Regions from separate parts of the Paenibacillus sp. FSL E2-0177 genome, predicted to be linked through region 2. Evidence: riboswitches for the same ligand, from Rfam matches in the RefSeq annotation. Region 2 holds a riboswitch; each other region holds the start of a gene.
The links. A riboswitch is a leader RNA that binds a small molecule or an ion and turns the genes downstream of it on or off. The one in region 2 is predicted to bind cyclic di-AMP.

Region 1: it holds a riboswitch for cyclic di-AMP, as region 2 does, so the genes downstream of both, MHI25_RS03080 (hypothetical protein) here and MHI25_RS16970 (APC family permease) in region 2, are expected to answer to the same signal.
Region 3: it holds a riboswitch for cyclic di-AMP, as region 2 does, so the genes downstream of both, MHI25_RS26395 (alpha/beta hydrolase) here and MHI25_RS16970 (APC family permease) in region 2, are expected to answer to the same signal.
Region 4: it holds a riboswitch for cyclic di-AMP, as region 2 does, so the genes downstream of both, MHI25_RS00580 (C40 family peptidase) here and MHI25_RS16970 (APC family permease) in region 2, are expected to answer to the same signal.

What each region holds. Positions count from the first base shown of each region.
Region 1 is NZ_CP150307.1:663,408-669,146, forward strand. Features, by position in the region: gene MHI25_RS03070 (hypothetical protein) at 1-170, opposite strand, end outside; gene MHI25_RS03075 (hypothetical protein) at 185-739, opposite strand; cyclic di-AMP (ydaO/yuaA leader) riboswitch at 808-972, opposite strand; cyclic di-AMP (ydaO/yuaA leader) riboswitch at 1,392-1,581, shown strand; gene MHI25_RS03080 (hypothetical protein) at 1,833-2,249, shown strand; gene kdpA (potassium-transporting ATPase subunit KdpA) at 2,466-4,142, shown strand; gene kdpB (potassium-transporting ATPase subunit KdpB) at 4,159-5,739, shown strand, end outside.
Region 2 is NZ_CP150307.1:3,801,441-3,807,179, forward strand. Features, by position in the region: gene MHI25_RS16955 (iron ABC transporter permease) at 1-215, opposite strand, end outside; gene MHI25_RS16960 (iron ABC transporter permease) at 215-1,270, opposite strand; gene MHI25_RS16965 (iron-hydroxamate ABC transporter substrate-binding protein) at 1,491-2,498, opposite strand; gene MHI25_RS16970 (APC family permease) at 2,702-4,519, opposite strand; cyclic di-AMP (ydaO/yuaA leader) riboswitch at 4,644-4,803, opposite strand; gene MHI25_RS16975 (disulfide oxidoreductase) at 4,998-5,462, opposite strand; gene MHI25_RS16980 (DsbA family protein) at 5,459-5,739, opposite strand, start outside.
Region 3 is NZ_CP150307.1:5,934,571-5,940,309, reverse strand. Features, by position in the region: gene MHI25_RS26415 (alpha-glucuronidase family glycosyl hydrolase) at 1-54, shown strand, start outside; gene MHI25_RS26410 (Nif3-like dinuclear metal center hexameric protein) at 115-873, shown strand; gene MHI25_RS26405 (hypothetical protein) at 958-1,131, shown strand; partial or broken gene MHI25_RS26400 (glyoxalase) at 1,209-1,304, opposite strand; cyclic di-AMP (ydaO/yuaA leader) riboswitch at 1,566-1,752, shown strand; gene MHI25_RS26395 (alpha/beta hydrolase) at 1,840-2,667, shown strand; gene selD (selenide, water dikinase SelD) at 3,260-4,321, shown strand; gene mnmH (tRNA 2-selenouridine(34) synthase MnmH) at 4,380-5,417, shown strand; gene MHI25_RS26380 (cysteine desulfurase family protein) at 5,453-5,739, shown strand, end outside.
Region 4 is NZ_CP150307.1:122,521-128,259, reverse strand. Features, by position in the region: gene MHI25_RS00605 (PBP1A family penicillin-binding protein) at 1-80, shown strand, start outside; gene MHI25_RS00600 (AbrB/MazE/SpoVT family DNA-binding domain-containing protein) at 286-759, shown strand; gene MHI25_RS00595 (YwhD family protein) at 839-1,345, opposite strand; gene MHI25_RS00590 (M1 family metallopeptidase) at 1,449-3,455, shown strand; gene MHI25_RS00585 (hypothetical protein) at 3,467-4,297, shown strand; cyclic di-AMP (ydaO/yuaA leader) riboswitch at 4,516-4,654, shown strand; gene MHI25_RS00580 (C40 family peptidase) at 4,712-5,140, shown strand; cyclic di-AMP (ydaO/yuaA leader) riboswitch at 5,503-5,645, shown strand; gene MHI25_RS00575 (C40 family peptidase) at 5,690-5,739, shown strand, end outside.

The sequences.
Region 1 (5,739 bases), 3.1 Mb from region 2:
AAATTTTTGGTGTTAGCAGAGATCAGACAAGCCCCCCAACTGCAGCCTCCCTTACAGGTGAGCTTCAGAATACCATAACGGCAGCCTTCAGCCCCTTCCATTCCATAGTGAATAGGCTCGGGTTCATCCAATACAAATACTTCAATGCGGGATAGTCTGCGCTGGTCCATAGTAGGGTTCCTCCTTAGATTTCCAAAAGCTTTAAGTCAACATGATGAGTGACACTAGCCTTTTCTACACAAGCGAGCATCTCCATTTTATTCTCACAGACTGCGGTATGCTCTAGCCATAGTCGGAACTTCTCTTTTCGTATAACAGATAGATGTAAGGGAAAGGTGCTGCGGGATCTCAAGACATACCAACCGGCGCTTACATCTTTCCAAGGCTCCTTGAAGGCTGTAAACCACGGGAGCTTTTGGTGTGATGACCAATCCTGCTGCTGCTGTTGTTCTCGAATTTTTTTATATATCTCATATACAATCTTAGAGTCTAAACAGTCTTTACAAGAAGAAGGTGTGCTGAACTGGCGAAGGGCTTGGATCTGGTTCTGGCCAAATGCATAGCCTACAATGTACCTGTGATTATGTTCTTCGAACCACAAGGCCCCGAAACAAACGTAATTTAGACTTATCGGCTCAAGCAGCCCTTGATGTATCCCTAAATAATAGTGCTTCAAAACATTCACCCCATCCAGCGTGCTATCACCTAATAAGCTCAGGTAACGCAAAAACCGCAGCAAGAGGAGGACCTCTGCTGCGGTTTTGGATTACAGGCAGATATACCTGGGCCAAAGCGTGGCGGATCAAGGGTCTCTCTCTTTACGCTTACGAGGTTAGCTGTCGGATTCGGACGGTGAGAGTCGCCCTACCTATTGAGACTTATGCAGTCTCCTTTGGATTCACCCCAAGTAGGCCAGGTGGCCTGATGGTTCCCCCGTTCCCTGCGAATGCAGGAACTCAGCGTTGATTGTTTTTCATGAATTAGATTCAACCCGAATCATACTCTTTTCAAGATTTTCTGTAAAAAACGGAAAATGTTCTTTTAGAGCAATTTTAACCATATCCTGCCGACTACGACTGAAAAACGAGGTAAATAGGTATTTATGGCGTGTTATCGCGCCTCTTTCTCGCTCAGCCTCAGCTTCTTGCGTTTCTACCTATAATGGGAATTTGCAGTATTTTCGCTCTAAAAAGGTGAATAAAATCACATGGGTTATAGATAGCGATTAAACGCTCCAAACTCGAGTAAACAAGAGATATAGAGAGATTAGATATCAAGTAAGCGCTATCTAATGGGAAAATAGTTTTTAATTTGCATTATTTTGGCATCATTCAGGTTTTACAAGTCTTCGTGCATAAGAGTATGATTACTCCTGTTTCAACGACAATCGAATATTTGATCCGCTTAATTTCCGATAAGGAAAGCGGGGGAACCAACAATCGGCAGCCGATGTGAGAGTCGGAAGCCGATTATGGGGTGAATCCTGTAGAGGGTGTGAGTGAGCTCGCATCTATACAGGTAGGGCGACTCTCACCGCCCGAATCCGACAGCTAACCTCGTAAGCGTATGGAGAGAGGATGAGTGCAATGTGACCGCTAGCGAGCCACAGAGGAGATCCTTTGTGGCTTTTTGCTGTGCTCTTAGAAGCAAAGCATTTATGGAGGCCTCCCCTAAGAGGTCGCTAAATTCATCATTAGCGGTATTTGTAAGGCAGCGTCTAATGACGTGACACAACCGAGCTTTAGGTTGTGCCCGAAAATGACGATAGGTCAACATCCTTTCGGAGATTTTCGTTGCCTCCTTGTTGTAAATGAGCAGGAGGAGAAAAAAAGATGACGGATCAGAATGAATATGTGCTTGTATGTGCGCCTACAAAGGCGGGAGAACATTTCATTAAACTTCTGAAGTTCAGGGGTATTAAGATGGCGGGATTAACCAACAATGTGGCTGAGAAAGCTTTACTTGAGGAGCTCGGGATTGAGCAGGTTATTCTAGTGGATACCCGCCATCAGAGCACTTGGTTTCGCCCATCGTTCCCGGTAGGCAGGGTATATCTGTTTGAGAGCAGCTTTCCGCTTTGCTGCCGCTATATTCAGATGTGCCGTACCTGGACGACACAGCCGATTTTTGTGATTACAAGTTCAATAAATCCTAGATTGGTCTATAAAAGACTTGGTGCGAGCTATGTAATCTATTCCCATAGTGGTGATGCTGATTTTCTAATCGATAGATCACCTCATCAAGGATAATGGAAGGAGTGCGGAAGATATGATGGATCTGTATATGGTGGCTTCGTTAGCTGTAATTTACGGGTTATTTTATGGCTTTATGCGCTGGTGCGCAGGTGTAGTTGAGGATACGGGGAGGGATAAGCTGTGATTCTAGTAATCGCTGTTACCCTACTGTTGTTTATATATCTGGTTTACGCGTTGATTCATCCTGAGAAATTTTAAGGAGGGGCATTCATGGGCATTTTGCAAATAGTCGTCGTAATTGTAATTCTCATCTTGCTGGTCAAGCCGATGGGAACGTATTTATATCATGTATTTTCTAACGAACCGAATCGTACGGATCGCTGGTTTGCAGGCACAGAGAAAGGTATTTATAAGCTGATCGGCCTGAAAAAACGGGACGGAATGTCCTGGAAGAAGTATGCACTCAGCTTTGTTTTAACTAATATCGTACTGGTTGCTTTCAGTTATATTTTTCTAAGATTACAGCGGGGATTGCCGCTGAACCCGAATGGAATTGCCGATATGGAACAGACGCTTTCATTCAATACGGTGATCAGCTTTATGACCAATACGAACCTGCAGCATTATAGCGGGGAGACGGGACTATCGTATTTTTCACAAATGGCAGTCATCACGATGATGATGTTCACGTCTGCAGCGAGCGGATTTTCTGTTGCGGTTGCTTTTGTCAGAGGGATTACAGGACAGAAATCAGTCGGGAACTTTTTCGAGGACTTCGTAAAAGCACATATTCGTGTATTCATTCCATTAGCTCTGCTAGTTTCATTGGTGCTGGTAGGATTGCATGTGCCACAAACGCTCAAGCCATCGCTTGAGGTCACTACACTCGAAGGGCAGACGCAACAAATCGCTATCGGTCCAGTCGCTTCTTTGGAATCAATTAAACACTTAGGTACGAATGGTGGCGGCTTCTTCGGAGCCAATTCAGCGCATCCTTTTGAGAACCCTAATCCACTTACGAACGTTCTGGAGATTCTCTCTATGTGGATGCTGCCAGCCTCTTTGCCATATATGTACGGATTGTTCGCTAAGAACAAACGTCAGGGCTGGGTGATTTTCACAGCAATGATGACCTTGTTCGTATTACTGCTGGGATTGAATTATTATGCGGAAACCAAAGGCAATCCAGCTATCAATGCGCTGGGGATCGAGTCTTCGCAAGGCAGCATGGAAGGTAAAGAGGTACGTTTTGGTATCCCGCAATCTTCGCTGTTCACTTCGGTAACAACGGCAGCTACGACAGGTAGTGTTAACAATATGCATGATACGCTGACACCGCTGGGTGGCATTACCCCTCTGGCCCTAATGATGCTCAACAACGTCTTCGGGGGAAAAGGTGTCGGACTAATCAATATGCTGATGTATGCCATCATGGGCGTCTTCTTATGTGGACTAATGGTCGGCAGAACACCAGAGTTTCTCGGGCGAAAGATAGAAGCCAAGGAGATGAAGCTGATTGCGATTGCTATCCTTGTGCATCCGTTCATTATCCTTGTACCAACAGCAGGTGCGTTCTTAACGGACTTGGGCAACGGTTCCATCACGAATCCCGGATTCCATGGACTTAGCCAAGTGTTATATGAATATGTCTCTTCTGCCGCGAACAATGGTTCAGGATTTGAAGGGCTTGCGGACAACACCACCTTTTGGAATGTTACAACCGGGATCGTAATGCTGCTTGGCCGTTATGTCTCTATAATCGCGATGCTGGCAGTAGCAGGCTCACTGATCCAGAAGAAGCCAGTTCCTGAGACGATTGGCACATTCCGCACAGACAATGGTCTGTTTACCGGAATTCTGATTGGTACCGTAGTAATTATCGGTGCGCTGACGTTTCTGCCGGTCATTGTGCTCGGCCCGATTGCAGAATATTTGACCTTACGGTAGGAAGAGGGAGAACAAGATGAGTACTGTAAAAAGAAAAAAGCTGCTGACGGGACCCATACTCCTAAGCGCTGTAAAGGATAGCTTTATTAAGCTTAACCCGGTGACGTTAATCAAAAATCCGGTCATGTTCGTTGTCGAAATCGGTACGATTATTGTATTGCTTATGGTACTGGCCCCCGGATATTTTAATGCAGAGAAATCGGTAGGCTTCAATATCACAGTGTTGTTCATTCTGTTATTCACAGTGTTATTTGCCAACTTCGCTGAAGCGCTGGCTGAAGGCCGCGGGAAAGCCCAGGCGGATTCACTCAAGAAAACGAAACAGGATATCACAGCTAACAAACTCGTTGGAGGGTCTGTGAAGACCGTTTCTTCTTCCGAGCTTCGTAAAGGAGATATCGTCATCGTCAGTCAGGGAGAACTTATCCCTGGCGATGGTGAAGTAATTGAAGGGCTGGCCTCCGTAGATGAATCGGCAATTACAGGTGAATCTGCACCTGTTATTAAGGAAGCCGGCGGAGATTTCGGCTCAGTCACAGGCGGCACCCGGGTAGTCAGTGATGAGATTAAAGTCAAAATTACCAGTGATCCCGGTGAGTCATTCCTGGATCGGATGATCTCCCTCGTTGAAGGGGCGAAACGTCAAAAGACACCCAATGAAATTGCACTAAATACACTCTTGATCAGTCTGACGTTGATTTTCCTGATTGTAGTAGTGACCTTGCGGCCTATTGCGACTTATCTGGGCGTTGATCTAGATATTCCTGTTATGATCGCTTTGCTGGTCTGTCTGATCCCGACCACAATCGGGGGACTGCTCTCCGCTATCGGGATAGCAGGGATGGACCGCGTCACACAGTTTAATGTCCTTGCTATGTCAGGGAAGGCCGTTGAAGCTGCCGGCGACATTAATACAATGATTCTAGATAAGACCGGTACGATTACTTTCGGAAACCGGATGGCGAGTGATTTTGTGCCAGTTGGAGATGAAACGGAAGCTGAGCTTACGGCTTGGGCAGCTATTAGTTCGCTAAAGGATGAGACTCCGGAAGGACGTTCTGTTATTGAGCTGGCTAAGAAGCTGGAACGCAGCTATGACAGCAAACTTGCTGAAGGCGGAGAGTTCGTAGAGTTTAAGGCTGAGACCCGGATGAGTGGTATAGATCTGCGTGATGGACGATCTGTTCGTAAAGGGGCAGTCGATTCCGTGAAGAAATGGGTACAGTCGAAGGGCGGAGTCATTCCCGCGAACCTCGACAGTAATTCCGATGCTATCGCTCGGATGGGGGGAACCCCGCTTGCAGTTGCGGTAGACAACCGGATTTATGGACTTATTTACTTAAAGGATACAGTTAAGCCAGGCATGAAAGAGCGGTTTGATGAGCTGCGAAAAATGGGAATCAAAACTATCATGTGTACAGGGGACAATCCGCTGACCGCAGCTACTATTGCCCGTGAAGCAGGGGTAGATGATTTTATTGCAGAGAGTACACCTGAGGATAAAATAGCGGTTATCCGCCGTGAGCAGAACGAAGGCAAGCTTGTGGCAATGACTGGTGATGGTACGAATGACGCACCTGCCCTTGCCCAAGCTGAT
Region 2 (5,739 bases):
ATGCGGGGTAGTCTGAAATCAAATAAAATAAGCTTTTGCTGATGTGTTCCATCACCCATGAGTGTATGTAATACCTCTAGTGGGGATAGACGCATAAACCCTGTATTCATACTGACTATAAACACAACGACGATCAGTATAGCAAGGAGTGATAACACCGTTAGGGCGCGTGTGCGGCGTTCTTTTTCATCTGGAGTAAGGGTTAATTTGGGCATTACAGCTCCCCCTTCCGCTTACTCGCTAAATAAATAAAGAACGGTACGCCGATGATGGCAATTAAAGCTCCTAGCGGTGTCTCATAAGGTGCATTTATCATTCTTGCGGCAATATCTGCAAAGATAATCAATAAGCTCCCTAGAACTGCCGAGCAAGGGATAATCCAGCGGTAGTCCACTCCAACGAAATAACGTGTAACATGTGGAATAATTAGTCCTATAAAAGCAATCGGGCCAACCGTTGAAACCGCGCTTCCAGCTAAGATAACCACAACAATCATACATGCCAATTGAACTATCCTTGTCCGCTGCCCCAGACCAACCGCTACTTCTCTTCCTAAGCTGAGCAATGTGACGGATCGTGATAACATCATTGCTGCAATTAAGGCTACGGCCACCCAAGGGAATATAATCTTGATCTGAGTCCAGCTAGCTCCACCCATCCCACCAGCTAACCAGAAGGCTATGTCCTGAGATAAGTTGAAAAGAATAGCTACTCCCTGACTAATAGCAACCAATAAAGCACTAACTGCCGAACCTGCTAATGTCAATCGCAAGGGGGTCAGGCCATTAAAAGAAAGCGAACCGATTCCGAATACGATAAAAGAGGCCACAGCGGCACCGATAAAGCAATACAACATTAGTGAAGTGAATGAGAGTGAGGGTGCAAAAGCAAATACTATGGCCAGCGCTACCCCTGCTCCTGCATTCAAGCCTAACAGCCCTGAATCCGCAAGCGGGTTTCTTGTCATCCCCTGCATGATAGCCCCTGCTACTGCGAAGCAAGCACCGACTAAGGCGCCAGCAATAGCACGTGGAAATCGCAGTTCTCTAATTACCTGATGTTTTTGTAAATCTGGATTGAAATGAAATATAGCTTCCCATACCGTAGCTAACTTGATATCTGCTGCACCTACTGAGACCGAAAGTGCCAATCCGAAGGCAATGGCAGCAAGTCCAAAAATAAGAATACCAATGGCAGCTGCCGGTCGGGTATGTAGAGCTTTTTTGGGTTCATTTTTAATACGATTTGCGAAATCTGAGGGTGAAACCATGAGTCGTCTCCTTATTCAATAGTTACAATGGTTTATATGATAACAACAATCATTCTCATTATCGCAAAAATATTTATGTTGTACAATTGCAGGATCGATTTTTCCGTACTATGGGATTGGTTTATAAAAAAATGGTGCAGATCTTTGTATCACGAGATACTTGATCTGCACGCTCTTCCCCACCGAAATGATCAGTCTCATTCATGGTGAATTACGACTTTTATTTCACAAGACTTTTTAGCACATCGTCAATGATTTTGCTGCCAGCGTTCGCACCACTGTAAAGCCAGCTGCTTGTTGAGCTCATTTCATGCACATTTCCAGCTTTTACAGCTGGGATGCCCTTCCAGATTGCACTATCTAGGATCTCCGAACCCTCAGTCTTATCACTATTTACAAGGAAAATATGATCTGCGGTCAGCTCAGAAAGCTTCTCTAGTGAGATCGGATTCCAAGTTGCTCTTGTTCCTACTGGGATCTCTGTTACTAAGTTAGGCAGCGTTACGCCAAGGTCTGTATATAATACAGCTCCACTGCTGCGGGTTTCGTCTACAATATAGAAGTTTTTTTGCACCAACCATAAAATAGCCGCGGACTCTTGTCCAATAGCTCCTGCAAGCTGTTCTTTCGCAGCCGCTGCTTTAACATCATAATCTTTAATGGCTTTTTCTGCTTCAGGGGTTTTGTTCAAAATCTCACCCATCTTGAGCAACGATTTGCGCCAATCTTGATTTAGTTCATCCCCAATTACATAAGTGGGTGCAATCTTATTCAACTGATCGTAAATCCCGTTCTGAACAGAAGACTCCGATGGGATGATAATAAGATCCGGAGCAAAGCTGGTTACAGCCTCTAACGGAAGGTCGTAACTAATTGTAGGAACATCCTTCAATTCAGTGGCCAGATAATCCTGAACGCCGTTTGTAACTGACCATTGAGCTACTGGAGTTACACCCAGAGTTACCAAAGAGTCTTCCAAATATGAACCCAGAACGCGCTGTGGATTAGCCGGAATCGTTACTTTATGACCCATTGCATCTGTTAACGTCTTAGGTGCAGCAGGTGCCTCTGTAGATTCTGCTGTAGGCGCTGTTGTAGGCGCTGTTCCTGCATTTGATGAGCTTTCAGCATTATTATTACCACAAGCGGAAAGTATTAGCGTCATCACTATTAGTCCGCTCATCGTCACTTTCATGCTTCCTGATCTTTTTCTGTTAAGCCAAAACATTAAAAACCCTCCTATATGTAACTGCTTTGATATTCAAAGGTGACCTTTACCTCTGCTTCACTTTTAAATGATATTGATTCTCATTCTCTGTGTCAACATATAAATTTCAAATTCTGTGGATTTGCAACAATTTCCTTCATATAAAATACAAAAGAGGTTATATTCCGAACGTTCCGGATATAACCTCATCTTTAATCTTCTACTTATTTATTTAAATGATACGGGACAGTCGCTACTACAACGTCCTTTTGATTCATTAGATACGAGCGGATTAAAAAGCTGGTCTGATTATGAAGCACGGCTTGCCACCAATGTTTGGTAATAAACTGTGGAATCAGAATCGTGATGTGATCCGTCGCAGCGGTCTTCCACTCTACCGTATCGATAAACTTCACTAACGGACGAATGATACTACGATATCTGGAACGAAGAACAATCAGGCGTACACCTGGATTCCATTCCTCCCACCGTTGCTCCATCTTATGAATGTCTTCTTCATCAAAGCCTACATACACAGCAACAACATTATCTGTTAGAGACTTCGCATAGCTGATGGAATGTAATACAGCACGTGTAACCCCTGCAACAGGAACAACTACAGTACTTCCTTTAATTACAGGTTTATCAGTAGCCGGACATATACGCAGTTGATCCGCAGTGTTCAAATAATGCTTATGAATACGGTGGAACACGAACATTACAGCAGGTAAGAAAATGAATGCCATCCATACGCTCGAGAATTTAGTAATGATAAATATAAGCGTAATCGTCAATGTAGTCAGCATACCGATGGTATTTACTACAAATCTTTTCACCCATCCAGCGGGTCTTGTTTTGATCCAATGCACCATCATCCCCAGTTGGGATAAGGTAAAAGGAATGAACACGCCTACCGCATATAGTGGAATCAAACCTTCCGTATTCCCATGGAATGCAGTCACAAGTATGATAGACATAACTCCTAGAAAAATAATGCCGTTTGAGAAGCCCAGGCGGTCACCACGGACCATAAATGCATGTGGCAGATATTTATCTTTTGCAAACATAAAGGCGAGCAGCGGAAACGCTGAATATGCTGTATTAGCTGCCAAGAACAAAATCACTGCTGTAATCCCTTGAATGAAAAAGTACAATCCGCCACGGCCAAAGGTCGATTCAGCGATCTGAGAGACAACCGTAGCCTTTTCATCTGGCACAATACCATACCAATACGCCAGCACAGTGATTCCGGTAAACATAAAGCCAAGGATAAGTCCCATGATCATTAGCGTCTTGGCTGCATTCTTCTCAGCGGGTGCTTTAAAGTTTGGGATCGCATTAGATACGGCCTCAACCCCCGTTAGGGCTGAACAACCAGAGCTAAACGCTTTTAATAGTAGAAACAAACTTACATTAGATACGGCGCTGCCTATTTCAGGAACATTCGCATGCGCGCCACCCATTGCATATTTAACGATACCGGAGATAATCAGAACAACAATCGAAACCACAAACAAATACACTGGAATTGCGATAAATGAAGCCGATTCAGTCACTCCGCGAAGATTAATGATTGTTAATAAAACGATAACAGATACAGCGATGAGAACAGTATGATTATGAAGACTTGGAAAAGCCGATGTGATCGCATCCGTCCCTGCCGAGGCACTAACCGCTACGGTAAGAATGTAATCCACCAATAATGAACCCCCAGCGAGCAGCCCTGTCGGAATACCAAGATTACTCTTGGCTACGATATAAGCTCCGCCTCCTTGCGGATAAGCAAAAATCGTCTGCCGATAGGATAAAATCAGGATGGCCAGCAGGCCCAATACGGCTAATGCAATTGGCAGGGAATACCAGATGGCAGTAAACCCGGCAGCCACCAGTACAATCAGAATTTGTTCCGTTCCGTAGGCTACAGACGAGAGCGCATCAGAAGACAGGACAGCCAGTGCTTTAACCTTGGATAACTTTTCATGATCGAGTTCATTCGACTTCATCGGACGTCCGATCAATAGTCGTTTTACCTTGCTTACCATGGTGGATACAGTTCCTTTCTTTGGGAGCTGAAACGGAATTTCCGTGCGCTGTTTTCATCGGTGGATTTCATAAATGCAGACACAAAAATAAGCATACGGAAATGATCCGCATGCTTATGCATGGTCATTTTCCCACCTTGCTTACGAGGTTAGCTGGCGGATTCGGGCTGTGGTTATAGCCCTACGGTAGAGGTCTGTTCGACCCGGTTCCGATTCACCCCATTGGCATGAATGCCAAGTTTGGTTCCCCCGTTTTTCCTAAGAAAATTCAGCGCATATTCAACTTCTCACAAGGTCTAATATTAGTCTACAAAGTGCCTACAGTAAAGCGTTGAAAAAAATGAAAAAAGAATGAAAAAACATCCAATAAGCTCAAATATAGCGTCTTATTGGATGCTCTCTTTCATTATCTTCAATTATCCCTCTAGCCCGTGATTTTAATACCTTTTCAGCTTTTTTGTACCTTCCAAAGTAAAAACTAAAATCCTAAGCTCTCCTCAGCATCTACTTCAATCACTTCTTCTTCCCTACGTCCATACCAAAGAAGGAGACTTATTAGAGCAAACGCTATTAAAGCTAACAAAGGAATCGTTATAAATCCGAAGTAGTTCAAGTAATCTTTATTACAAGGAACACCAACTGTACAAGGTAGAACTTTACTTAACGCTGGAATCTTCTGTTCCGCATAATGATAGATTGAGATACTGCCACCAATCAAACTTAATGGAAGCACATAAGGAATGATGCGCTTATCTCCACGGAAAGTGGCAATTCCCAACAAAAATAACTGCGGATACATAAAAATCCGCTGAAACCAGCAAAGCTTACAAGGTTCATACTTCAAGACTTCACTTAAATACAAGCTACCAGCTACAGCAACCAAAGAGACGAACCAGGCCAGATAGAGGCAGTTACGCTTGCAAAAAGATAGGAATTTTGTCACTTTGCCTCCACTGCTTTTGCGGCGGTGTTAATTTCAGATGTAATCGCTTCAATATCGAAAGGTTCAGCCGTTTTCACTCCATTAATGTAGAGCGAAGGCGTAGTTGTCACGCCTGCGTCAGTTGCCAACTGAATGTCTTTCTTCAGCTCATCTGCATAAGTTTTCTCTTGGATGTCTTTACGCAACAGATCGTAATCGATCGCTAATTTCTCTTTTTCAGCAAGGCTTACCAAGAAATCCTCAGTGGCCCATTCCACGCTCTCATCCCCTTGCTGCG
Region 3 (5,739 bases), 2.1 Mb from region 2:
TATTTTTACCGCAAGAGCGGAATTGAGGATCTTAAAGGCAGAAAGATTTATTAGATTTCGATTCGAGGGATGATGATAGTGAGCCTCACGATTAGAGCGATTTTGAAAGATTTAATGGGAACTGTGGAACAGGTAGAAGGGACTGTGGATATTCTGAACCCAGGGGAACCGGAAACTGAAGTCACAGGGATTATTACGGCCTTCTCTGCCACACAAAATATTGTGGAGCAAGCAATAGCGTTAGGAGCCAATTTGCTGATCACGCATGAAGGTATATTTTATAGCCATCATGCAGCGAGCGAGTGGTTAGAAGGTGATCCGGTTTATCATGCGAAAAAAAGTCTGATCGAACATTCCCCAATAGCTATTTTTCGTTATCATGATTATTGGCATCGGCAAGAGCCGGATGGGATTATGATGGGTTTGCTGCGAGAGCTGGATTGGTCAGACTATGTGGAAGAGCAGCAAGCGGCTGCTACGATTCTCACTATTCCTGCTATGACTGTAATGGAAGCTGCTCAGTATATTAAAAGTAAGCTAGGCATCTCTTATGTACGCGCTGCTGGTGACCTGTCTCTGTCCTGCAAACGCGTAGGGATATTAGTAGGTTACAGAGGAGGCGGGACGATGGCTATTCCGCTTTTTAATGATCACAATCTTGATTTAATTATTGCTGGAGAAGGACCAGAGTGGGAGACTCCGGAATATGTGCGGGATGCAGGGCACCAAGGCAAATCTAAAGCGCTCATCATGTTAGGTCATGCGGAGAGTGAAGCACCGGGGATGAAATATTTAGCTGAAATCTTAGCAGACAAATATCCCATGCTTCCTACCCGGTTCATTGCTGAACAACCCATCTATCAGATGGTTTAATCTGGGGAAATTAAGAGTACGGAATAAATAAACATATTATGGAGAAAATGAAGGGAAACAGGTCACTGAGAAAGGAGTGTTTCAATGGAAATTCCTTTGGAGGCTGATGAAGTATTAAGTCGGATCAAAAAGCTGCAAAGCGACGGAAGCTCGATCAGTAAAAAACAAGTGAAGCAAAGCGACCCAGAGCTTATGAGAAGTGCGCTGTTCTTTTTTCCAAGCTGGGAGCATGCATTGAAAAACGCCGATCTTTTGTAGCCATAGTATTGTAAAAGGAAGCTAAGTGGACAGGGGGAGATCTCTGATTCTGCTTAGCTTTTTTCTTTTTTATGAAATCATTCGTGCTGTTCATGTGAAATAATATTAACAAGCTTGCCAAACGGATCGGGGACATAGAAACGACGAACACCCCAAGGTACAGAAACTGGCCCAATATTGGTATTGAAGATTGTCGTTTCTTATTAAATAGGAAAGTACTGGTGAATCACCCCCTTTTTCGCTTGCTTCAGAGCTGTTTTTCTAAAGAAAACGAGTAAACAAGAGCAAAAGAAAGAGAAAATGAAGAGTATGCTTAATATGAAATGAAAAGCATTGCTTTCAACATTATTTTGACCAGAGCCCTCCTTTACAAGAAAACCTTACAAGAGTATGATTCATCTCAGAACTGAGAATTATCTTAAATTTACAATTACATAAGCAATCCGCTTAATTTCCGTTTCTGGAAAGCGGGGGAACCAACAACTGGCAGCCGATGTGAGAGTCGGCACTGGTTATGGGGTGAATCCTGTTCCGGGTGCATAATATGCATCCCTGCAGGTAGGGCAACTCTCACTGCCCGAATCCGACAGCTAACCTCGTAAGCGTATGGAGAGAGGATGAATGGCGTGTTTAGTGATGAATAGCCACAGAGAATCCCTCTGTGGTTTTTTGCTGCGTTTTTAAGCAGATATAGTCGTAGAATTTATTATGAAAGAGGTGTTACCTTTGCCTATCGCTAAACTGAACGGAACTTCGCTCTATTATGAAATCAATGGAACTGGCACTCCGGTTGTGTTTATCCATGGACATGGATTAACACACAGTATGTTCAAACCACAGCTGGAGTATTTTTCCGATAAATATAAAGTGATTTTGTGCGATTTACGGGGGAATGGCAAGTCTGGTAAACTGCTGGAGGCCCCACATGAGATTATTGAGACGCAATGTCTGGATCTGATTATGCTGTTGAATGACCTAGGTATCCGTGAAGCAGTTTTTGTAGGAATCGCCTATGGTGGCTTAGTCGTTCAGCATATTGCCAAACAATATCCTGAGCGTGTAAAAGCCATTGTGGTCGCGGATAGCTTTTGTAGGACTCACGGATCAACAATAGTAGGGAAAATACAAACTATGGCAGCATATTGCAGTTTACTAATGTATTATCTCCCAAGCGAGCTGGTGTTGCCTTCGATTCGGATGATGTACCGAGAGCGCTGGAGTCTGGCCTACAATGAGATTAGAAGAGGACTGCTGGACAAACGCCCCCGGGAGTTATATCGGCAAAGGCTGGCTACGAGCCATGTTGATTACACCAGATGTTTAAAGGCTTTTAAACGTCCTGCATTATGTATTGTGGGGGACTTTAATGAATTTGGAGTGAATTGTATGAAGGAAATGGTGTCTCAGCTGCCGCAGGCGCAGTTGGCGATTATTCCGAACGCATTAGATCCAAGTAATCTGTGCCAACCGGAGCAATTCAATGCGATTCTTCAGCGTTTCTTAGAGAAGCAGCAGGGCAGTCAGCAGATTAGCTGATCTATAGGGAGACCTTCACAAGCGAAGCGTTTAAGTGAGAAAATAGGCGTCCCATAGCCAGGGCGGAATGAGCTGGCTATGGGTCGTCTTTCTGGGAAGAACTTTAGGGGAATTCTCCCTAAAATGAAGGAGATTATGGCTCCTAGAACGTAGATTAGGGAAATCCTCCCTAATAATAGGATGTTTTTAGCCATAAATGGGTATTTGCATGAATTTTTAGGGAGGAATTCCCTAAAAACCTCATTTTAAAGCGATTATCGATGAACATTAGGGAGAATTTCCCTAATATAATGGATATCTAACTAAAGGCTGGCTCATCCGTAGTGAAATCTACGAATGAGCCAGCCTTTGGTTATTTTACTAACCGATGGATGTTGAACATTTACAAGCATATTGTACCTAGAACGCCACTTAATGTCCCTACCCTACCACAGCACCAAATATAGCTCACCAGACGTGGGAAAGAACAATAGACTCTAAATAGTTATAGAAGGAGGCGTAGTAAGCAACGCATCTGCTACTCTTGCATTTTGTACAATGCGATCTACTCGTGTAAGATTAAGATAATTCATACTAAAGGAGCTGAGTCATGATGTCTCAAGCTGAAACTATAAAACTGACTTCATTATCTTCAAAAGGGGGCTGCGGCTGCAAAATCGGTCCCGCCGATCTCATGCAGGTTATTCGTAGTCTGCCACCAACTGTTCCTAACCCGGATCTACTTGTAGGTCTTGATACTAGTGATGATGCAGGGGTGTATCGTTTAAGTGATGAATTAGCGTTAGTGCAAACTGTTGATTTTTTCACGCCGATCGTGGATGATCCCTATTCATTTGGTCAAATTGCAGCAGCCAATGCATTAAGCGATATTTATGCGATGGGTGGAAAGCCGCTTACGGTGCTTAATATTGTGGCCTTTCCTATTTCTGTTTTAGATAAAAGCATTCTCGGTGACATTTTGCGCGGTGCAGCGGATAAAGTACAGGAAGCAGGAGCTACTCTTGTGGGCGGACATTCCATCGACGATAAAGAGCCCAAATTCGGATTGGCCGTTACGGGCCTTGTGCATCCTGACAAAGTAAGAACGAATGCGGGCGCCAAGGTGGGAGACAAGCTGATTCTAACGAAGCCTATCGGTGTGGGGATCTTAACAACTTCCATTAAAAAGGATCAGCTATCTCCTGAAGAAACCACACGCCTTACGACAGTAATGTCTACTTTGAATAAAAAAGCGGCTGAAATCATGGAGCCTTATGATGTACATGCTTGTACAGATGTTACCGGATTTGGGCTACTGGGACATGCCTCGGAAATGGCTAAAGGGAGCGGCACGGGCCTGATCATTCGTCAAGGCGATGTACCGATGCTGCCAAGAGTAAGAGAGCTTGCGGAGCAGGGATTTGTTCCAGGAGGCACTAAGAATAACTTTGCCCATCTGGAAGGCAGCATTCTTTATCCGGAGGAGATGGACCAACTAAGCCGCTATATTCTATGTGACGCTGTGACTTCTGGCGGACTGCTGATCTCTGTGGCCCCTGAACAAAGCGAAGATTTGCTAAAAGAGTTAGTAGATGCAGGGGTAGAAGCGGCATTGATCGGAGAGGTAACGGAAGAGCATCCGGGTCAGATTACAGTTATAGCTGCTGTGGAATAACTGTTGTATATCAGCTTAGAGCAAATTATGAAGGTTAGCCACCAGAGGAGAGAGCATATTGTTTCAGGACATTACACTGGAAGAACTTAGAGTGTTAAAAAACAAGAAGCAGATCACCATTATTGATGTTAGATCTCCTTCTGAATATAAAGATGCAACGCTGCCGGATAGTTTGAATATTCCTTTTTTTGATGATCAGGAACGGGCTGAAGTAGGGACGTTGTATAAACAGACAAGTGTGCAGGCCGCGAAAGAACGTGGTTTGGAGATTGCTGCGGCAAAACTGCCTTCTTTTGTCAAAGAATTTGCAGCGATTCAAGGAGACAAAGCTGTATTCTGCTGGAGGGGAGGTATGCGCAGCCGTACAACTGCGACCGTACTCTCTTTAATGGATATTCATGCTTACCGGCTGATAGGCGGCTATAAGGCTTATCGTAAATGGGTGCTCGACGAATTGGAGTCCTATGAATGTAAGGCGAAGTCTTATGTGATTCACGGAAATACAGGCACAGGTAAAACCAATCTGTTACACCGCCTGAAAGCGCAAGGCTACCCCGTTCTGGATTTGGAAGGGATGGCAGGTCATCGTGGTTCTATTTTTGGTGAGATTGGCCTTCGTGCGAACAATCAAAAAACGTTCGATAGTCTTCTTTTAGAGGAGTTAATTAAGATCGGGGATTCTCCTTATGTACTATTTGAAGCGGAGAGCAAAAAGATTGGTAAGGTAGTAATGCCCCCATTTATGGCCGAGCAAAAAGAGAGCGGAACGCAGATCTGGATTGAGATGCCTTTGCATGCCAGAGTGGAGCAAATCCTTGAGGATTATCGGCCAGAAGAATACAAGGAACAATGTATTTCTGCATTTTGGAGTATTAAATCCCGAATTCATATCCCTGTTGCGGCAGAAATCGAGCGATGCTTGCAGGCAGATTTGTTCGGCGAAGCTGTGGCGCTGCTGCTAGAGTATTACTACGACCCTAGATACGATTATACGTCCACTCAGTATGAAGGCATTGAGAGAGTTACTTTTAAAGTGAATAATCTGGATGAAGCTGAGACTGCTGTGCGTTCTTTTTTAAAACATCAAGAAGTATAAGTTTCGCGTTATGGTTAAAGGGGGCTTTACTTAATATGATCTATTTAGATTACAACGCTACAACACCAGTAGATAAGGAAGTAGCAGAGGTTATGATCCCTTATCTTTACGGTCATTTTGGGAATCCTTCAAGCAGTCATTCTTTGGGGCGGGAAGCTAAACTCGGAATAGAGCAGGCAAGAACACAGGTGGCTGATTTCCTGAATTGTGCGCCGGGTGAGGTGCTTTTTACCAGTGGGGGTAGTGAGTCTAATAATACTGTCATTAAAGGAGTAGCCCAAACGTATCGCCATAAAGGTAATCACATTATCCTGTCTGCTAT
Region 4 (5,739 bases), 3.3 Mb from region 2:
ATGACACACAAAGCAAGGTAGATCCTGCTGAAGAGAATCGTTCCCTATGGAAGAACATTAAACGCTGGTGGTTGAATTAGCTCCTTCATTTATATTGAAGGGATTTTTCTTTTTTTATAAGTTATATATTGTAGTAACAACAGGATTTCCAAATTCAAATATCACTTATCACATAAGGGATGTAACCGTTTTATTTATTATGCTTACCCCATTCTCTTAACTCTCAATTACTGCTATAATAGTTATTAGAAACCAAAATATAATGATGTAAATGAGGGACATGGGATGAAGGATACAGGCATGATCCGGAGTTTAGACAGTCTTGGGAGAATTGTGGTTCCCGCAGAAATCCGTATGACGCGTAATATCGACATTGGTGATCCTATCGAATTTTTTGTTTTAGACGAAAAAATCATCGTCCTTAGGAAGTACACCTCGACAGAGTGTACATTTTGCAGAAGCCACGACCATGTCACCTACTATAAAGAGCAGTTTATTTGTAGCAGCTGTCTAAAAGAAATTGTCGATCCTGAACGCATGTCTCAATTGCCAGAGTCACGTGAGGATTTTGTTGTTGAGGCACCTGAGCACAACACCAGCATCCGAAAGTCGAAGACAGAGGAAATGTGCCAACGTCTGGAACAAGCTATTGAAGATCATCCCTATGCCAACCAAAAAGAACTTGCAGAAATCCTCGGGATTAGCCAAGCCAGAGTGAGTCAGCTCAAACGCAAGCTTAGCAGCACAAGCAAATCATAAATTAAAAAAGCTTCGACGCTCCTATTTCCGGAGGTCGAAGCTTTTTCTATATCGGATAACCCTTCTGAAGGCTCCTATACTATTCAGTCAGTGCAGCTTTAAGCTCATCTGAGGATGCATTCCACCATGCTTCATTATGAGAGATCAGAAGGGATTTGAGCGCCGACTTCTCAATGGCTCCAAGCCCTGCCACATCGATCTTGCGTTTAAGAGCTGCATCCAGCTTATTGACATGCTCGGCAAGAATTTTCCATCCGCGGCGCGCTTCTGTATCAATCCACATTTCACAGGCTGTGATTCCACCATAAAATTGAGCTTCCAATGTACGGTCTACCGCTACCCATACCACCCAAACCTGTCTTCCATTCGGTACATCTTCACGATTCATGGAAAATTTAATTCCTTTTTCCACCTTGCTCTTGGCATGCATGGCACCGATATCAATAACCGCCACATCACCATCAATAATGACAGGTGAAACGTTGTTGAGATCTATAGAGCCTGCTCCAAAGCCTTTATGTTTACTTTTAGCGTTCACAATATTTAAGGCAATCTGTTTCTTGCCCTCCGGTTGTATGTTGTCCACGAGTGCACACCCTTCCTCTTACGAATAATTTAATTTTAGCTAATAATGCGGCGATTGCAAACATATACATCCCGTAGATGCTTGTCACGGGAGGAATCACACTATGAAGTCACTGTCATTAAAGTACATCATCTTTGCGACCCTGGCCATCCTCGCGCTGCTGGGAGGAGGAATATGGGCCTTTTCAGGGGATAGCTCAACAGCTTCTGTTACTAGCTTTGCTTCAAAAGAGGCCAAGTCCTCCAGCGGCACAGCGCCTGCAGCCGTACCACAGCAGGTATTGCCTGAGAGCGCACCCGTCCCGGCAGAGGAGGCTTTAAGCCAGCGGGTAGTCGAGTATCACATTGATGTCCAGCTTGTTCCTGACACAGAAACCTTAAAAGCTTCTGAGACAGTAACCTGGACACACCCCGGAGTAAAGCCAGTAAGTGATTTATATTTTCACATGTATCCAAATGCATTTGCCTCATCAGATACCACCTTTATGAAGGAATCCGGGGGGACGCTCAGAGGCGACAGCATGCCTGAGAACGGCTTCGGAAATATGACGCTGACCGATCTGCGCACGACAGAGGGAACTTCGCTAATGCAAAGAGTGCAATATGTTCAACCTGATGACGGCAATATCAACGATAAGACGCTTCTAAAGGTACATCTTCCTCAGCCTGTTAATGGTGGGGAAAGTGTAACACTTAAGCTTCAGTATGAAGTCCAGCTGCCCAAAATCTTTGCTCGCATGGGTGCTTCAGGTAACTTCGTTATGGCTGGGCAATGGTTCCCTAAGCTTAGTGTATACGAGCCTAAGGGCACACGCGGAGTTAAAGAAGAAGGCTGGGACCTGCATCAGTATCACGGGACCTCTGAGTTTTACAGTGATTTTGGCATCTTTAATGTAACGATTGCCGTTCCTTCCAACTATACGGTGGCTGCGACCGGATTTCCTGTAAAAAATGCCAAGCTCAAACAAGATCAAAAAATATATCAGTTCTACGCCGATGATGTCCACGACTTCGCTTGGGCTGCATCCCCTGATTTTACAGTAGCAGAGGAAGCTTTCTCTACGCCGGAAGTGCCTGGAGTACGAATTAAGGTGTATCTCGACCCACTGCACAAAGACTTACAAGAGCGTTACCTTCAAGCTGCCAAGGCTGCCCTGACCTACTTCAGCAAATGGTATGGCCCTTATCCCTACTCTACGCTGTCTATTATCGTCCCACCTAAGGAGGGAAACGGCGCTGGAGGAATGGAATATCCTACCCTTATTACAGCCTTTGGGGCCGCAGATTCTTCTCCAGATACCTCACTTGAAAGAACCGTCATTCATGAGATCGGCCATCAATACTTCTACGGTATGGTAGCCAGTAATGAATTCGAAGAGGCTTGGCTGGATGAAAGCTTTACTTCCTATGCCGAAGACAGACTTATGGAACAAGAATACGGTATCAAGTCTAATTTGCCTTTACAGGCCAGCCTGGTGACTATACCTGAGCCGTTAAATCTGGAAACGTGGAAATATGCAGGGGCGGATTCCTATAGCCGAAATGTTTATATCCGCGGCAAGCTTGTACTTAAAGATATCGAACGCCAGGTAGGTACCAAAGCAATGAACAACATCATGTCCTCCTACGCTCGTAAGTTCCGTTTCCAGCATCCCGCTACGTCAGATTTTCAGAAAGTCGTTGAGAAGGTAACCAAAAAATCATGGCAGGCATATTTCGATGATTACATTTATGGTGATGGTGCGCCTGACTTCTCAGTAGATACGATTACTTTTAAAAAAAATAACAGCGGCGATGCTCAAAGCTACGAATCATTAGTGAAGATTTCAAATAAAGGGAGCCATTACGTTGATGTTCCCGTGAAATTCACATTCGCCGACAGCTCTTCGGTGCAGCGGGTCTGGAACGGTGAAGGAGCAGAGACTACGTTTCAATTGTTAAGCGATAAGCCTCTTCTCTCTGCTGAGATTGACCCTGAGCATTCCATCTTATTGGAGAGCAAACATTTAAACAACTTTAGGCTGGCGGAAATAGAGCCCAAGACGCTCTCTCGCTGGACGTTAAGTGTAACTAAACTACTTGAAACCGTGCTCGGAACTCTTGTCTGGTGAGGTGAATGATTGTGAGAACATCGATAACCCGCGGCTGGCAAAGCATGAAGGAGCAATTTTATATTTTAATTCTGCTCTTCATCTACCGACTGCTCTGGGGCTACTTTATGTATGGTTTCATCCGATCTGCTATTATTCCAATTCTACTGCGCTATCCAGATAAAGACGCCGGCGGCAGCGGTATGGGCAGACTGTTGTATTATATCGAGGGACAGTTCAGCTTGAATACTGACCCTGCGATACGCACTTGGTTATGGATGCTTCTAGGACTTGTTGTCTTGCGACTTCTGCTTTCTCCTTTCATAAGGGCAGGATTGCTGCATGAGCTGCACCAGGAGCGAAAGGGCGAGCGCGGGCTGTTCTTTTTCCCCGGCATGAAGATCTATGGACTACCTGTCTTAGTCTTTAGCCTAATCGAATGGGTGCTGACCCTGCTGCCGCTTTACTGGCTTGCTCCAAAAATGTACGGGCTGTTCTTATCCTCTTTGTTTAACTACACTTTGTTACTTCATTTAGTACCATACGTATTGGCATGGCTTATATATATTTTTATCGTGCGCCTGTTTCTTCTATATATGCAGTTTGGTTACACCGGCGGTACAGGAATGTTCTCCTCACTGTTCATCTGCTTGCGGTCACTGATTCCTGCTATAGGTGTTTCCATTGTACTTGGTGCGGGAGGCTTGCTCTTACTGCTAGTGTGCGGACTGACGGGTCTGTTCTGTCCCGGCCTGCCGGCACTTATAATACGGCAAATCTCACCACTACCTTCTACGCTCTTAAAAATGTGGGGAATCTCTGCACAATATCATCTATGGTGTAGCAAAGCATTTCCACAATAAATTAACCTTATTTGACGTAATAAAAAGGTCCCAATTCCTGTATTCAGGAGCTGGGACTTTTTCTCATTACGGATAACTTAAGAGTATTTGCAAAATCATAAAAGCTCTGTTACAATAAGTCCTGTGCTATTAGTAACAATTTTGTAATCAATTGAAACGATTCCTACATAACTAAATGTATTTATCGTAAGTGTAACTGTCGAAACGTCATTCTCTTGGTGCTTAACACGCCTAATTCCTTTGCACCGGGAAGTGGGGGAACCATATTTTGGGTGAATTGATCTCGCTTTACAGGGATCATAGGGAATCTTCTACCGAACCCTTAAGCTAACCTCGCAGGCCTTGGAAGGAGTACATCTTTTGAAAAGACATAATTTAAGAAAAAAATGCGTCGCTGCGGCGCTAGGACTTGTAATGGCATTATCTATTGGTGGAGGAAGCGCCTTTGCCGACTCTAAGATGGACACTGTAATCTCAAAGACTATTGGAGTTGCCTATAAAACCGGAGGTACAAGCACTGCCGGATTTGATTGCTCTGGATTTACAAAATATGTATTCAAGAATGTGGGTCTTACTTTACCTCGTACATCAAAAGCTCAATATAGCGTTGGAACTGCTGTATCCAAAAGCAATCTGCGTTCTGGTGATCTAGTGTTCTTTAACACACTTGGCAATGGAGTATCCCATGTCGGCATTTATGTTGGAAACGGAAAATTCGCACAATCGTCCTCTTCGCGTGGAGTGACCATCACTTCACTCAGTCAGGCCTACTGGGCCAATCGTTATGTTGGCGCTAAAAGAGTAATGAGTACTTCAGCTTATCAAGCTGTAGCCTTCGATTGAAACCTTCCTCACAACTATAACCTCATAATTACAACTATATGAACCTGAATCTGATTATTCCCGTAATCAAATTCGGGTTTTTCTTTTTTCCATAATATATTTTTACACTAATAGAGCCCAATTGAAACACGTTTATTTGATAAAAATTGCAATTATATTAAAAATTAGGTCATTATTAACGCTTACATATGCCTTTCTACCGTAAAAATGCCAATTTTTCTGCATTAATATGTTAAAAACGATTGCCAAGCGGCTTTCTGTTTGTTACAATTAGCGCAGTGAGATTTTAGTAACATTTTTGTAATCATTAAGTTGTTATTTACAAAGGTTTTGTCATGTATTGATTACAAGCTAATCCTAATCAACAGTATGAGCCGAGTTTCCTAACTATTAGGAAAACGGGGGAACCAACTTTGGGTGAATTGACCTCCATTATATAGAGGGGTCATAGGGGACCTTCAACCGAACCCTTAAGCTAACCTCGTAGGCATTTGGAAGGGGTATACACTTTTGAAGAAGAAGTTAGCAGCAGCAGTACTAAGCTTTTCCATCATCCTCACCATCGGAGCAGGAAGCGCTTTCGCAGATTCCAAAATGGA